Regions from separate parts of the Streptomyces sp. NPDC055632 genome, predicted to be linked through region 1. Evidence: riboswitches for the same ligand, from Rfam matches in the RefSeq annotation. Region 1 holds a riboswitch; the other holds the start of a gene.
What was found. A riboswitch is a leader RNA that binds a small molecule or an ion and turns the genes downstream of it on or off. The one in region 1 is predicted to bind cobalamin.

Region 1 (7,035 bases):
GCGCCCGCGGCCGGGCCCCGGCCGTCGGGATCAGGCTCCCCAGCGCAGGGCGACGGTGTCGCCCACGTTGATCACCTTCTCGCGCAGGGCCCCGGCGAAGGAAGAGCCGTCGACGCTGACCTTCCAGGTGTTCGTACCGCTGTTGGCCTTGCCGTTGAGGGCGGTGATCGCGCCGGTGCCGGACGACGGGGTCACGCTCGTGACGCAGCCGGCCGGGGTGGCGCCGCCCGTCGCGGCGGCCAGGACGGCGCCGAGGGTCGTCGTCGTGCCCGTCGGCGTGAAGGCCACCGAGCACACCTTGAGGTTCCCGGCCCCGTCGTCGACGGTCAGCGCCAGCCTGGTGGCGGTGCCCGACGTGAAGCCGGACTGGGCGACCCACTGCGTGGCCCCGGAGGTGACCGGGACCGGAGGCGCGGCCGTGAAGCCGCCGCCGGCCACCGCGCGCAGGGAGTCGATCGAGGCGTAGGCGGAGGGCACGGTGTCGGCGGGCTTGTACTTGAAGCCGCCGGCCGGGTTGTACTGGTTCGCGATCAGGAAGTCGACCGGGGTCTTGCCGAGACCGGTGAGGAAGTCCCCGGTCTGCGGGTTGATGCCACAGGCGTTGAGGCCGGAGACCCCCCAGCCGTTGGAGCTGGTGTTCACCCCGTACAGGGAGTTGAAGGCGCCGGAATTGTTGACCAGCTTGCCCTTGAGGAAGGTCTTCGCCTGGACGACGTCCGCGTCGGTGTTCGGAACGCCGGAGACGCAGAGGGCGGCCATGGCGGCGCCCGTCATGTCGACGTCGCTCGCGGTGTTGAGGGCGGTCGGGTCGCCCTCGACCTTCTGGTACGTCCAGCCGCCGTCGTTGTGCTGGTTCGCGCGGATGCGGGCGACCAGCGCGTCCGTGAGCGACTGGGGGACGCGGACGGTACCGGCCTGGGTCTTGGCGCCGCGCAGCGCGAGGGCCGCGAAGACGGTGCCGTTGAAGTTCGAGGACGGACCGAAGTAGCCCGGCTCGGCCGTCTGCCAGTACGAGTAGACGTGCGCGATCAGGTTGCGCGAGGCGGAGACGCGGGCCGGGTCGATGCCCGCCGCGTACGCGTTGAGCGTGCCGCGCTCGTAGTCGGTCACCACCGGGGACGCGGACGGCCAGCCGGACGTGGACAGCAGGTTGCGGTACACGGTCCGGGCGTTCTTGGTGGTGTCGCCGCCCGGGGCGACGTCGACGACGGCGGTGCCGGCGGCGGCGAAGGCGCCGAACGCCCACTCGTTGGACAGACCGGACCCGGCGTAGGAACCGTCGGCCGCCTGGAGGGACTTGAGGTAGGCGACCCCGTTGGTCTTGGAGGTGGCTATCTGCGCGGGCGTCGAGGTCGCGAAGGCGGGCAGCGTGGCGAGGGCGAGGGCGCCGAGGGCCGCGGGGACCGCGAGCGCGATCCGGCGTGACGTGCGGGGACGGGACATGGCCTGCTCCTGGAGTCGGCGGACGCCGGCCGCACCGGTGCACGCCGGGCGTCGCCGTGCGGAGGCACGGCCGGGCGTGGCCGGGGGAGCCGCCGTCCGAAACGCGTGGTACGGCTTCCTGTACTGCATCGCCGTATGGGCATTCGGGCTCGGAGACGGCTCCGCCGTCCCACACCGCTGCGCGTCAGCTCCGGGTTCGCACCGGATTCCCCCATGTGGCAGCCCAGGACGCTACCCGAGCGATCAAGGGTCCGCCACCCACTCGGAGACGGCGCGGACCGCGTGCCTCCCCGCGCCCCGGAGTGAGACGCACGGCACCTTGACGCCCCGCTCGGATCCGTGTTGCACTCCGCCTGATAAGCATTCAGCCCCAGGGGAAGCCGGTCGAATTCCGGCGCTGACCCGCAACCGTAGACCCGGCTCGTCCCGGGTGAGCCGGAATGCCTGGGGCCCGGATCGAGTACGAAGGAACGCCGTCGCGGACTACGGCGTGGTCATCGCCGCCTCCCCACGGCATCACAGCCGTGCGGGTCGCATCGCCACGCACGCAGCCGCCCGGCAGAGACGAGGGGCCGCGGTGGGGACCGAACAGCAGGCGAAGCGGGGGGCGAGAGCGAGACGGCGACTGCTGTCCCTCCTGACCGCCTCCTTCGTGACACTCGGCGCCGGAGTGGTCTTCCTCACGACCGCCCCGCCGGCCGAGGCCGACCCCATCGACCGGTGCACCCGCACGACCGGCGCCATCGTCGCCGTCGACTTCGGCCGCTGGGGCGGCCCGGTGGTGCGCGGCTGCGACACCACGCCCACGACCGGCTACGAACTGCTCCACTCGGCCGGTTTCACCACGACGGGAACGGGCCACGACGGCCCCGCCTTCCTCTGCCGCATCGGCAACAAGGCCTTCGCCAAGGGCAGGGAGTACCCCACTCCGGCCGAGGAGGACTGCGTCCTCACCCCGCAGGCCACCGCCTACTGGTCGTACTGGATCGCCTCGCCCGGCCAGCGGAAGTGGACCTACAGCCCGCTGGGCGCCATGTCCCGCACCCTCAAGCCGGGCGACGTGGACGCCTGGGTCTTCGGCGCCACCGACATCGGAGGCACCAGGGGCAGGCCCTCGTTCACGCCCGACGAGGTCCGCGCGGAGGGCGGCGACCCGCCGGCCCCGGGCGACCCGGCCCCGCCGAACGTGCCCCCGGGCACCGTCGACGTGCCCGCCGCGACCCGCTGGCTCGCCGACCGGCTGACGAACGGACAGCGCGTCGTCGACGAGGGCGCCACCGACCCCAACTACCTCGCCACCACCGAGGTCGCCTACGCGCTGGCCGCGGCCGACGGCGAGGGCCCCGCCGCCCGGCGGATCGCCGACTTCCTCGGCAGGCCCGAGCACACCGGGGCCTACGCCTACCCGGCCGGGAAGGACCAGGCCCCGGACGCCACCGCCGCCGCCCGCCTCGCGCTCGTCGCCGAGGCCACCGGCAAGGACCCCCGCGCCTTCGGCGGCCACGACCTGCTCGGCGACCTCGTGGCGAACGTCTGCCACAGCGGTGCCGACGCGCCGCAGCCCGTCCCCGGCTGCGCGACCAGGGGCGACTTCCGCACCACCGGACAGACCGAGGGCCAGGCACTGGCCGTCATCGCCCTGCTGAGCGGCGGAGTGACCCCGCCCGCCGACTCCGTCACCCGCCTCGCCCGACTCCAGTGCGACGACGGCGGGTTCCCCAGCTTCCTGATCCTCGACGGCCAGGTGTGCGAGAGCGAGCCCGGCACCACCGCCCTCGTCGCGCTCGCCCTCCAGCGGGCCGGCGGCCACCTCCCCGTGGTGACCAGGGCCCGGTCCTCGCTCAAGAAGGCCCAGTTCCCGACGGGTGCCTGGCCCGCCGCCTCCTACAGCACGCCGGGCAGCGCCCACGCCACCGGCTGGGTCGCCCAGACCCTGCGGGCCCTCGGCGACCGGGGCCACGCGGACGCGGGCCTCTCCTGGCTCTCCCGGCAGCAGCTCCCCGGCGGCGGCTTCGCCTTCGAGGAGGGCACCGAGGACCCGCTGCTCTACGCCACCACCGCGGCCGTCGTCGCGGGCGCGAAGAGCGACCTGGTGGCGCTGACCACCGAGGAGCCCGAGCCGCCCACGCCCACCACCCCTCCCACGACACCCCCCACCACCCCGCCGACCACCACCCCTCCGACCGGCCCCCCGGCCGGTGAGGGACCGGACCTGAGGAAGGGGTCGGCCTACCTCGCGGGCCGACTGGTCCAGGGCCGCTACTACGAGTCCACCCGGGGCTTCGCGGAGTACGGCCTGACCATCGACGGCGCCTACGCGCTCGCCGCCACCGGCCACGACAACACCACCCTGCGCAACATCGTCGACTTCCTCGACAAGGGCGGCAAGGACGGCACGGGCCGCGGCGTCCACGACTGGACCAAGGCCGGGACGAAGTACGCGGGCGGCGGGTTCATCGGCAAGGCGGCGGTGCTCGCCGAGTCCGTGGGCCGCGACCCCCGGAACTTCGGCGGACGGGACCTGATCGCCGCGCTCGCCGAGGGCGTCTGCCCGGCCGCGACCCCGAACGAGCCCAGGAAGTGCGCGGCCAAGGGCAACTACACCTACGCGACCTCCGTCTTCTCCCAGTCCCTGGGCGTCATCGCCCAGGTCCGGGCGGGCGAGACGGCCGCCGCGGCCGAGCCGATCTCCTACCTCAAGAGCCTCCAGGACCCCGCGACGGGCGCCTGGCCCAGCCTCATCGGCGAGAAGAGCGGCCTGGAGGTCGACTCCACCGCCATGGCCGCGATGACCGTGGACCTGCTCCCCGACGCCGCCTCGCAGGCGGCCGTCGACAAGGCCCTCGCCTGGCTGGCCGCCCGGCAGCTCCCCGACGGCGGCTTCCCCGGCGCCTCCGGCAACTCCGTCAACTCCGCGGCCCTCGCGATCCAGGGCCTGTCGCTGGACGCCGACACGTACGCCGTCCCCCTCGCGAAGGCCCGGAAGTTCCTGCTCTCGCAGCAGAACAAGGACGGCGGCTTCAACGTCGCCAAGGGCGGCCAGCCCGGCTCCGACGTCCGCGCCTCCGCGCAGGCCGTCGGCGGAGCCACCGGCATCTCCTTCGGCGTGCTGACCCGCGACCTGAGCGGCACCACGGCCCAGCCGGTCCCGAGCCCGACCGGATCCCCCTCCGCCCCCGCCATCGTCACCACGGGCGACGAAGCCGGCGGTTCCTCCTCCACCGGGGGCCCGGCCTCCGGCACCGGCGGCAGCCTCGCCGCCACCGGATCCCGGGTCACCGGCCTCGCCGCCGCGGCCGTGGCGCTCGTTCTCGCCGGCTGGGGCACGGTCCACCTCGCCCGCCGCCGCCGTGAGACCTCGGGAGGCCCGGCATGAGCGTCCGACGATGGATACGCGCCCTCGGCCGCACGACGGCCGCGCTGGGGCTGACGGTGGCGGCCCTCGCCGTCACCGCCGCCCCGGCCGGGGCCGCCCCGCAGCCGATGGGGCAGTGCACCACCTCCTCCGGAGTCGTCCTCGCCGTCGACTTCAGCCACTGGGGCGGTCCCGTCTACCGCTCCTGCGGCACGACCCCCACCACCGGGTACGAGCTCCTCAACCAGGGCGGCTGGGCCACGACCGGCACCGGGCACGACGGCCCCGCGTTCATCTGCCGGATCGGCTACAGCGGCCACCAGGGCGGCAAGCAGTACCCGACGCCCCGGCAGGACGACTGCGTCCTCACCCCGCCGGCCTCCGCGTACTGGTCGTACTGGCACGCGAACCCGGGCCAGAACACCTGGGAGTACAGCCAGCTCGGCGCGATGCTCTACAAGCCGAAGCCCGGCAGCGTCGACCTGTGGATCTTCGGCGGCACCGACATCGAGGGCACCCGCGGGCGCCCGACCGTCACCCCCGACCAGCTGCGCGCCCACAACACCCGGCCGAAGGGCGGGCCCGCCCCGAAGGACACCCGGACCGCGGCCCCGCCGCCGCCCGGCACCGACACCGGACCCGCCCCCGAGAACCCGCCCGCCCCGGCGCCGCCCACGACGAAGGCACCGGCCGTCCCCCCGGCCCCGAAGAGCCCCACCGCCCCGGCGACCCCCTCCCCGAGCCCGTCGAAGAGCGCCCCGCCCACCCCCTCCCCGAGCACCTCGACGACCGGCACCCCGGCCGCCGCCTCCGGGCCCCGGGTGGTCGACGCGGCGCCCGCCGCGGACGCCGCCCACGACGCGGGCTCGTACGTGCCCGCCGTCGTCACCGGGGTCCTGGGCCTGCTGATCGGCGCCGCCGCCGTGTTCGCGGCCAAGCGCCGCCGTCGTACGGAGTAGCCGCGTGCCCCGCACCACCGCGGCGGCGGTCCAGCCGTCCGCGCCCGGCCCCGCGCCGGACGCGGGCGGCCGCCGTCTGCCCCGCACCCTGCACCCCGTCGCCTGGTGGATCTGGGCCCTGGCGCTCGCCACCGCCGTCAGCCGCACCAACAACCCGCTGCTGCTCTTCCTCGTCCTCGCGGTCCTCGGATACGTCATCAGCATGCGCCGCACCGAGGCCCCCTGGGCGCGCGGCTTCACGTACTACCTCTACCTCGCCCTCACCGTCGTGGCGATCCGCGTGGTCTTCCGGGCGATCTTCGCCACCGGCATCACGCCCCGCGACCACTTCCTCTTCTCCCTGCCGCACATCCCCACACCGGACTGGTACGCGGGCATCCAGATCGGCGGCCCGGTCTCCCTGGAGGCGCTGCTCTCCGCCGCCACCGACGGACTGCGGCTCGCCTGCATGCTCTGCTGCATCGGCGCAGCCAACACCCTCGCCAACCCCAAACGGGCCCTGCGCGTGCTGCCGGGCGCCCTCTACGAACTCGGCGTGGCCGTCACCGTCTCCATCAGCGTCGCGCCCCAACTGGTCCAGAGCGTCCAGCGCGTGCACCGGGCACGGCGACTGCGCGCCGGACGCACCAAGGGCCTGCGCGCCCTGCGCGGCATCGTCGTCCCCGTCCTGGAGGACGCCCTCGAACGCTCCCTGCGCCTCGCCGCCGCCATGGACTCCCGCGGCTACGGGCGCGCCGGAACGGCCACCCGCCGCTCCCGGCGCACGACCGGCGCCCTCATGCTGCTCGGCATGTGCGGCCTGTGCGCGGGGGCGTACGGGCTCCTCGACGCCACCGCCCCCACCCTCCTCGGCTTCCCGGCCCTGGCGGCCGGCGGCCTGCTGTGCGTGGCCGGACTCCGCCTCGGCGGGCGCCGCGTCACCCGCACCACCTACCGGCCCGACCCCTGGAAGGCCGCCGAGTGGGCCGTCGCCGGCTGCGGCGTCCTCTCGGCCGTCCTCCTCTTCGGCAACGCGGGCTTCGACGCCGCCGAACTCAACCCCTCCCTCTACCCGCTGAGCTGGCCCACCCTGCCCCTGGTGCCGGCCGCCGCGATCCTCCTGGCGGGAACCGCGGGATTCCTGTCCCCGCCCCCGAGCCAGCCCGTCCGCCCGGCCGTCCCGGCACAGCGCACCAAGGAAACCGAGTGATCACCTTCGACCAGGTCACCGTCCGGTACGAGGACACGGCCGAACCCGTCCTGCGGGACGTCGACCTGACCGTGGAGGAGGGCGAACTC
Region 2 (7,035 bases), on a different contig from region 1:
GTCGCCGTGCACTACGGCAGCGACGAGGAGGCCGCCCGCGAGACGGTGGCGACCGTCGAGAAGAACGGCGGCCGGGCCTTCCCGTTCCGCGCGGACCTGGCGGCGCCGGACGCCGTCGACGTGTTCTACGCCGCCCTGGACGCCGGCCTCGCGGAGCTGGGCGAGGGGCCCGGGTTCGACGTCCTCGTCAACAACGCGGGCGCGAGCGGCTCCGGCCGCATCCACCAGCTCACCACCGAGACCTTCGACCGGCTGTTCGCGATCAACGTGAGGGCCCCGCTCTTCCTCGTCCAGCAGGGCCTCGGTCGGCTGCGCGACGGCGGCCGGATCGTCAACATCTCCTCGGCGGCGACGCGGCACGCCTTTCCCGACTCCGTCACGTACGCGATGACCAAGGGGGCCGTCGACACGATGACCCTCGCCCTCGCCAAGGAGCTGGGGCCCCGGGGCATCACGGTCAACGCCGTGGCCCCCGGCTACATCGCGACGGACATGAACGCGCGGCGCCGGGCGACGCCCGAGGCGAGCGCCGCCCTCGCCGCGCTCTCGGTCTTCAACCGGCTCGGGACGCCCGCCGACGTGGCGGACGTGGTCGCCTTCCTCGTCTCCGACGACGCCCGCTGGATCACCGGCCAGTACGTGGACGTGACGGGCGGCACCGCGCTCTGAACCCGCCCCGCCCCGGCCCGGGGGCCGGTCCCGGACCGGCCCCCGCGCACCCCTCCTCGGGGCGGTTCCCCGTGGATAAAGTGGGGGCACGATGACACGTTTCCGCGAGAGCGTCCGGTCCCTGCTGCGCGAGCAGGTGCTCGACGCCGCCTACCGCCTCGTCGCCGCCGAGGGCTGGAGCGGGCTGCGCATGACCTCCATCGCGCGGGCCGCCGGCATCAGCCGCCAGACCCTCTACAACGAGTTCGGTGCGAAGGAGGCCATCGGCAACGCCCTGGTCCAGCGCGAGCTGGAGGGCTTCCTGATCGGCATCGAGCGCGAACTCGACTCCCACCGGGGCGAGTTGGAGGCAGCGGCGGCGGCCGGCGTCGGCTACACGCTCCAGCAGACCGTGGACAACCCCCTCATCAAGAGCGTCCTGGTCGCGGCGCGGGGCGGCGAGGACGACCTCCTCGCCTACCTCACCACCCGCGCGGAGCCGGTCTTCGGCACGGCCATGGCGATGCTCCACGCGTACGCGACCGAGGCCTGGCCCGAGGTGGACGATGAGTCGCGCGGGCTCGCCGTCGAGACGGTCGTCCGGCTCACCGTCAGCCACATCGTCCAGCCGGTGGCCCCGCCCGCCGAGACGGCGGCGCGCATCGCCAGGATCACGGCGAGGATCTCGTACCCCGGCGGCCGCTGAGGGACGCCCCGCCCCCTCCGGAAGGCGCCGGACGCACGACGAGGCCCGGTGTCGAACACGGGGGATCTCCGACACCGGACCTCTGTTGAATATTCTACGAGATCCCCGGGAGTGCTCGCGCACCGCCCGCCCGCCGACGGGCGAAGCGCGGACGGGCGGGGTACACCTCCCCTGAGACGCGGACGCGGCCGGACCCGGCCGGGACACCCCTCGCCCGCGTCGCCGACGCCGAGGAGGAGGCAGCCGTGGAAGGCAGGAGCAAAGGGTTCGTGCGGTCCTTCAACCGTCTCGGGGGATACGGGTTCGTCGTCCCCGTCGGCTCCCAGGACCAGGTCTGGTTCAGCGCGGAGGACATCGAGGACGAGAGCCGGACCGTCTCCGAGGGGCAGCAGGTCTCCTTCGTCCTGGTCCTCGGGGACGGCCGCTTCGAGGCCAGGGAGCTGCGCCTCTGACGCCGACCGCGCCCCGGGGCACGCCCCCGGCCCGGTGGTACTGTGCCGGGGCCAGTCGCACCTTTGTACGCGCCCGAACGGGTGCGTGCACGGGTCAGGGAATCCGGTGCGAGACCGGAACTGACGCGCAGCGGTGAGGGCGACGGGCGGAGCATCGGCCACTGGGCGGCGACGACGACGGCCCGGGAAGGCGCCCCGTCCGGCCGACCCCGAGTCCGAAGACCTGCTGGCGGCCCCGGCGCACGCCCGCCCGGGGAGCACCGTACGACAGGCTCCGCGCATGAGCCGTGGCCGCAGAGGAAGTCCCGTGCCGCTCGCACACCCCGTCCGCTCCGCCGTGCTGTTCCTGACCGGAGCCCTGCTCCTGACCGCCACCGGCTGCGGCGCGGGGACCACCCCCGCCCCCGTCCGGCCCGCGGGCGGCGCCGGGGAGGCGAAGACCGGGTACCCGGTCACCCTCGACGACAACTGCGGACGGCCCGTCCGCGTCGAGCGCGCGCCGGAGCGGGCCGTCGCCCTCGACCAGGGCGCGGCGGAGATCATGCTCTCCCTCGGCCTCGCCGACCGCATGGTGGGCACCGGCACCTGGACGGACCCCGTCCTCAAGGGGCTGGAGGAGGAGAACGCCGGGGTCCCGCGCCTCGCCGACCGCTACCCCTCCTTCGAGAAGGTCCTCGACGCCGAACCCGACTTCGCCGCCGCCTCCTTCGCGTACACCCTCGGCAAGGGCGGGGTGGCGGCCCGCGAGCGGTTCGAGCAGCTCGGCGTCCCCACCTACCTCTCGCCCACCGACTGCGTCGGCAAGGACAACAGCGGCGACGGCGACGGCGTCCGCGTCCAACCGCTCACCATGGAGACGGTCTACGGCGAGATCCGCGACCTGGCCCGGATCTTCGCGGTGCCGGAGCGCGGCGAGAAGCTCGTCGCGGAGCTCAAGGCCCGTGTGACGAAGGCCGCTTCGGGCGGAGGCTTCGGGGACGCCACGGTCCTCTACTGGTTCGCCAACTCCGAGGCGCCCTACATGGCGGGCTGCTGCGGCGCCCCCGGCATCGTCTCCCGCGAGCTGGGCGCGAAGAACGTCTTCGACGACACCAAGGAGGAGTGGCCCCAGATCAACTGGGAGACCGTCGCCGACCGCGACCCCGACGTCCTCGTCATCGGCGACCTCACCCGCCGCTCGCAGTCGGCCGAGAGCGCCGCCAAGAAGATCGAGTTCCTGGAGTCCGACCCGGTCACCCGCACCATGACGGCGGTCAGGAACAAGCGGTACGTGCTCCTCAGCGGCCAGGCGCTCAACCCCACGATCCGCACCGTCGAGGCCGTCGAGAAGGTGGCGGCGGCGCTCCGCTCGTACGGCCTCGCCAAGTGACCACCACCTCTCCGGCTGCCGCTTCGGTACGGAAGGGAGCCGCGGCCCTGCTGTGGACGGCGGCCGGACTCGCCCTCCTGGCCGCGTCGGTCGCCGCGGCGATCACCATCGGCCCGGCCCGCATCGGCGTCGCCGACGTGTGGGCGACGGTCGCCGCCCACCTCGGCGGCGGCGCCCCGGCGCTCTCCCCGATCCGGGACGGGATCGTCTGGGACCTGCGGCTGCCCCGCACCCTCCTGGCCGCCGTCTGCGGCGCCGGGCTCGCCCTCTGCGGCGCGGTGATGCAGTCGCTGCTGCGCAACCCGCTCGCCGACCCCTTCGTCCTCGGCGTCTCCTCCGGCGCCTCGACCGGCGCGGTCGCGGTCGTCGTCCTCGGGGTCGGCGGGGGAGTCCTCTCCGTCACCGGCGGGGCGTTCCTCGGGGCGGTCTGCTCCTTCGCGCTCGTGCTGCTGCTCAGCCACACCCTCGGCGGCTCGACGGACCGCGTGGTCCTCTCCGGGGTCGCCGCCATGCAGCTCTTCTCCGCCCTCACCTCCTTCGTCGTGATGACGGCCGCCGACGCGGAGACCACCCGGGGCGTCCTCTTCTGGCTGCTCGGCTCGCTCGCCGGGGCCGGCTGGACCGACGTGTGGGTGTGCCTCGCGGTCCTCGCGGCGGCCCTGACGACCTGCCTGGGACACGCGCGGACCCTGGACGCGTTCGCCTTCGGCGAGGAGGCCGCCGCCTCGCTCGGCGTCTCCGTCGCCCGGACCCGGCTCGTCCTCCTGTGCGTCACCGCCCTCCTGACGGCCGCCCTGGTCTCCGCCGCCGGGGCCATCGGCTTCGTCGGACTCGTCCTGCCGCACGCCGCCCGCGCGCTCACCGGCCCCGGGCACGCCCGGCTCCTGCCGGTCACCGCCCTGGCCGGAGCGGTCTTCCTGGTCTGGGCCGACACGCTCGCCCGCACCGTCCTCGACCCCCAGGAGGTGCCGGTGGGCGTGGTGACCTCGCTGATCGGCGTACCGGCCTTCGTCCTCGTCCTCCACCGCACGCGCAGCACGAGGAGCACGCGATGACCCCCACCGGAGAAGACACGGGCACGGGCCTCCGCGCCGACCGGGTCTCGCGCACCGCCGGCGGCGTCCTCGTCCTCGACGGCGTCAGCGTCGCCCCGGTCCCCGGGACCGTCACCGGCCTCCTCGGCCCCAACGGCTCCGGCAAGTCCACGCTCCTGCGGCTCCTCGCCGGCGTCCTCGCCCCCGACTCCGGGGTCGTCACCCTCGACGGCGACCCGCTGGCCGGCCTCGGCCGCAGGACCGTCGCCCGGCGCCTCGCCACGGTCGAGCAGCAGTCCGACACCCAGACCGACCTGACCGTCCTCGACGTCGTACGCCTCGGCCGCGTCCCGCACCGCAGGGCCTGGACCCCGCCCTCGGCGGCGGACGAGGCCGCCGTCCGCTCCGCCCTCGCCCGCACCGGGCTCGCCGACCGCGCCCGCCAGCCCTGGCGGACCCTCTCCGGCGGCGAGCGCCAGCGCGTCCAGATCGCCCGCGCCCTCGCCCAGGAGCCGCGCGAACTCCTCCTCGACGAGCCCACCAACCACCTCGACGTCCAGCACCAGCTGGACCTCATGGAGCTGGTCTCGGGGCTGCGCCTCACCGCCGTCGTCGCCCTGCACGACCTGAACCTCGCGGCCGTGTACTGCGAGCGGCTCGTGGTCCTCTCCGGCGGCCGCGTGGTCGCCTGCGGCACGCCGGACGAGGTGCTCACCGAGGAGCTGATCGCGGACGTCTACCGGGTCCGGGCCGCCGTGACCCGGCCGGAGCCCGGCGGCCGCCCCCACGTCCGCTTCCTGGGGACGGCCGGGCCCTCCTACGCCCCTTCGCCGGGCTCCGGGTCCAGCGCGTCCATGAAGGAGCTGACCGAGAACACCGCGCGCCCGGGACCGGCCGGACCGTAGCCGGGCGGGGCGGTGAGGTTGTTCTCCCGGAGCGTCTCCGTGTACGCCTCCAGGAGCCGCAGGTGGTACTCCAGCGGTGCGCCGTCCGGGTTCTCGCGGCCCAGCGGCGTCGTCGGCTCCGGGCACCAGGTGGTGAACCGGGGCGTGATCCCGCGCGACATGAAGAACCGCAGGCCCTCCCGGGTGGAGGCGATCGCCTCGTCCACGGTCAGGAAGCCCGAGGGACGCGCCATCTCGACCCCGGCGACGAAGTTCGGGATGACGTTGCGCGGCCCGAAGACCTCCGCCGAGTCCAGGATCCGGCGGTGCCACTCGTCCCGGCCGATGTAGCGCTCCTTGCCGGGGCAGTACAGCTCGAACAGGCGCCGGTCCCAGACCTCGTAGTTCGGGTGGTAGATCCGGATGCCGTAGTCGTGGAAGCGCCGCACGTCCTCCTTGGGCAGGGCCTGCGCGACGACCTTGCCGATCCAGCGGCCGGGGAAGCGCTCCTCGATCGCCTGCGCGTACTGCCCGTAGAAGTCGGCCTCGTCCTTCCCGCCGACCCGCGAGGTGACGGCCCCGCCGGTCAGGGTGTAGGCGGTCGACGCGCGGGCCGTGTCGTGCCGGTCGATGATCTCCAGGGCCTCCAGGACCTCGTCCACCGGCTTCACCCCGGTGTACGGGCGGCCCGCCGCTTTGTGCTGGCGCCAGTTGTGGTTGATGTCGCAGTACTGGCACTCCTCCTTGGCGCCGAAGTACTGGCACACCCGGAAGACCGTCAGGTAGATCAGGTAGCCCCACTGGATCGTCGGCGCCACCTCCATCACGGACTTGCCGTTCGACAGCGGGTGCCGGTAGTACTCCGGCATCGGCGGCAGGCCGACGTCCGCGATCCGCGCCCCGTCGAGGAAGAGGGCGAGCGCCCCGTCCTCGTCCGGCGCGACCCGGTACGGCGAGGACGGGTTCACCCGCACCGACACCACCGTGCGGCGCAGCCCGTACGGACCGCCGGTCAGCACGATCTCCTCCGGCGGGCGGTTCAGGGCCGCCTCCCCGAGCTCGGGCAGCGTCCGGTGGTCGAAGGAGAAGATGAAGTACGACTTCGGCTTCACCTCACCGCCTTCGTTGCCGGACAGGGCGGAGGGGTCGAAGGCGACCCCGCCGCGCAGCAGGTCCTCCTTGAGCACGGCCTCCCGGGGAATCCCCGGGAAGCGCTCCATGAGGGACTCCACGACGGACGTGCGGGTGGGTGCGACGCTGGACACAGGCGGGTCTCCGGAGGTCAGGGGCTTATGGAGCCGACGTGTACCCCACGCTACGCGCGCGCACCCGCGACGGGGCGGCCGGGGCTCCCGGACCGCCGGGTCCGGGGCGCGCGGCCCCGGACCCGGCGGACGGCGTCACGAGCCGGACAGCTCCTCCCGCACGGTGCGGGCGGCGGCGACCAGGTTCTCCAGGGAGGCCCTGGTCTCCGGCCAGGCGCGGGTCTTCAGACCGCAGTCCGGGTTGACCCACAGGCGCTCGGCGGGGATCGCCTCCAGACCGGTGCGCAGCAGGTCCGCCGCCTCCTCGGCGCTCGGCACCCGGGGCGAGTGGATGTCCCAGACGCCGGGACCGGCCTCGCGCGGATAGCCGTGGGCGGCGAGCTCACGGGCCACCTGCATGTGGGAGCGGGCCGCCTCCAGGCTGATGACGTCGGCGTCGAGGTCGTCGATCGCCTGGACGACGTCCCCGAACTCGGCGTAGCACATGTGGGTGTGGACCTGCGTGTCCGGCCGCACGCCGCTCGTGGCGAGCCGGAACGCCTCGGTCGCCCACGCCAGGTACGCCGGGCGGTCGGCGGCCCGCAGCGGCAGCGTCTCGCGCAGCGCCGGCTCGTCCACCTGGATGACGGAGGTGCCGGCCGCCTCCAGGTCGGCCACCTCGTCGCGCAGGGCGAGGG

Region 2: linked by a shared signal. The riboswitch ahead of ACWGSR_RS09215 (ABC transporter substrate-binding protein) and the one ahead of ACWGSR_RS34840 (hypothetical protein) in region 1 are both predicted to bind cobalamin.

Annotation. Positions count from the first base shown of each region.
Region 1 is NZ_JBSHHY010000052.1:103-7,137, forward strand. Features, by position in the region: gene ACWGSR_RS34840 (hypothetical protein) at 31-1,443, opposite strand; cobalamin riboswitch at 1,566-1,693, opposite strand; gene ACWGSR_RS34845 (prenyltransferase/squalene oxidase repeat-containing protein) at 2,021-4,819, shown strand; gene ACWGSR_RS34850 (hypothetical protein) at 4,816-5,757, shown strand; gene ACWGSR_RS34855 (energy-coupling factor transporter transmembrane component T) at 5,762-6,946, shown strand; gene ACWGSR_RS34860 (ABC transporter ATP-binding protein) at 6,943-7,035, shown strand, end outside.
Region 2 is NZ_JBSHHY010000005.1:6,213-13,247, forward strand. Features, by position in the region: gene ACWGSR_RS09200 (SDR family NAD(P)-dependent oxidoreductase) at 1-669, shown strand, start outside; gene ACWGSR_RS09205 (TetR family transcriptional regulator) at 761-1,354, shown strand; gene ACWGSR_RS09210 (cold-shock protein) at 1,600-1,806, shown strand; cobalamin riboswitch at 1,857-2,037, shown strand; gene ACWGSR_RS09215 (ABC transporter substrate-binding protein) at 2,114-3,175, shown strand; gene ACWGSR_RS09220 (FecCD family ABC transporter permease) at 3,172-4,230, shown strand; gene ACWGSR_RS09225 (ABC transporter ATP-binding protein) at 4,227-5,114, shown strand; gene ACWGSR_RS09230 (radical SAM protein) at 5,027-6,313, opposite strand; gene metE (5-methyltetrahydropteroyltriglutamate--homocysteine S-methyltransferase) at 6,494-7,035, opposite strand, start outside.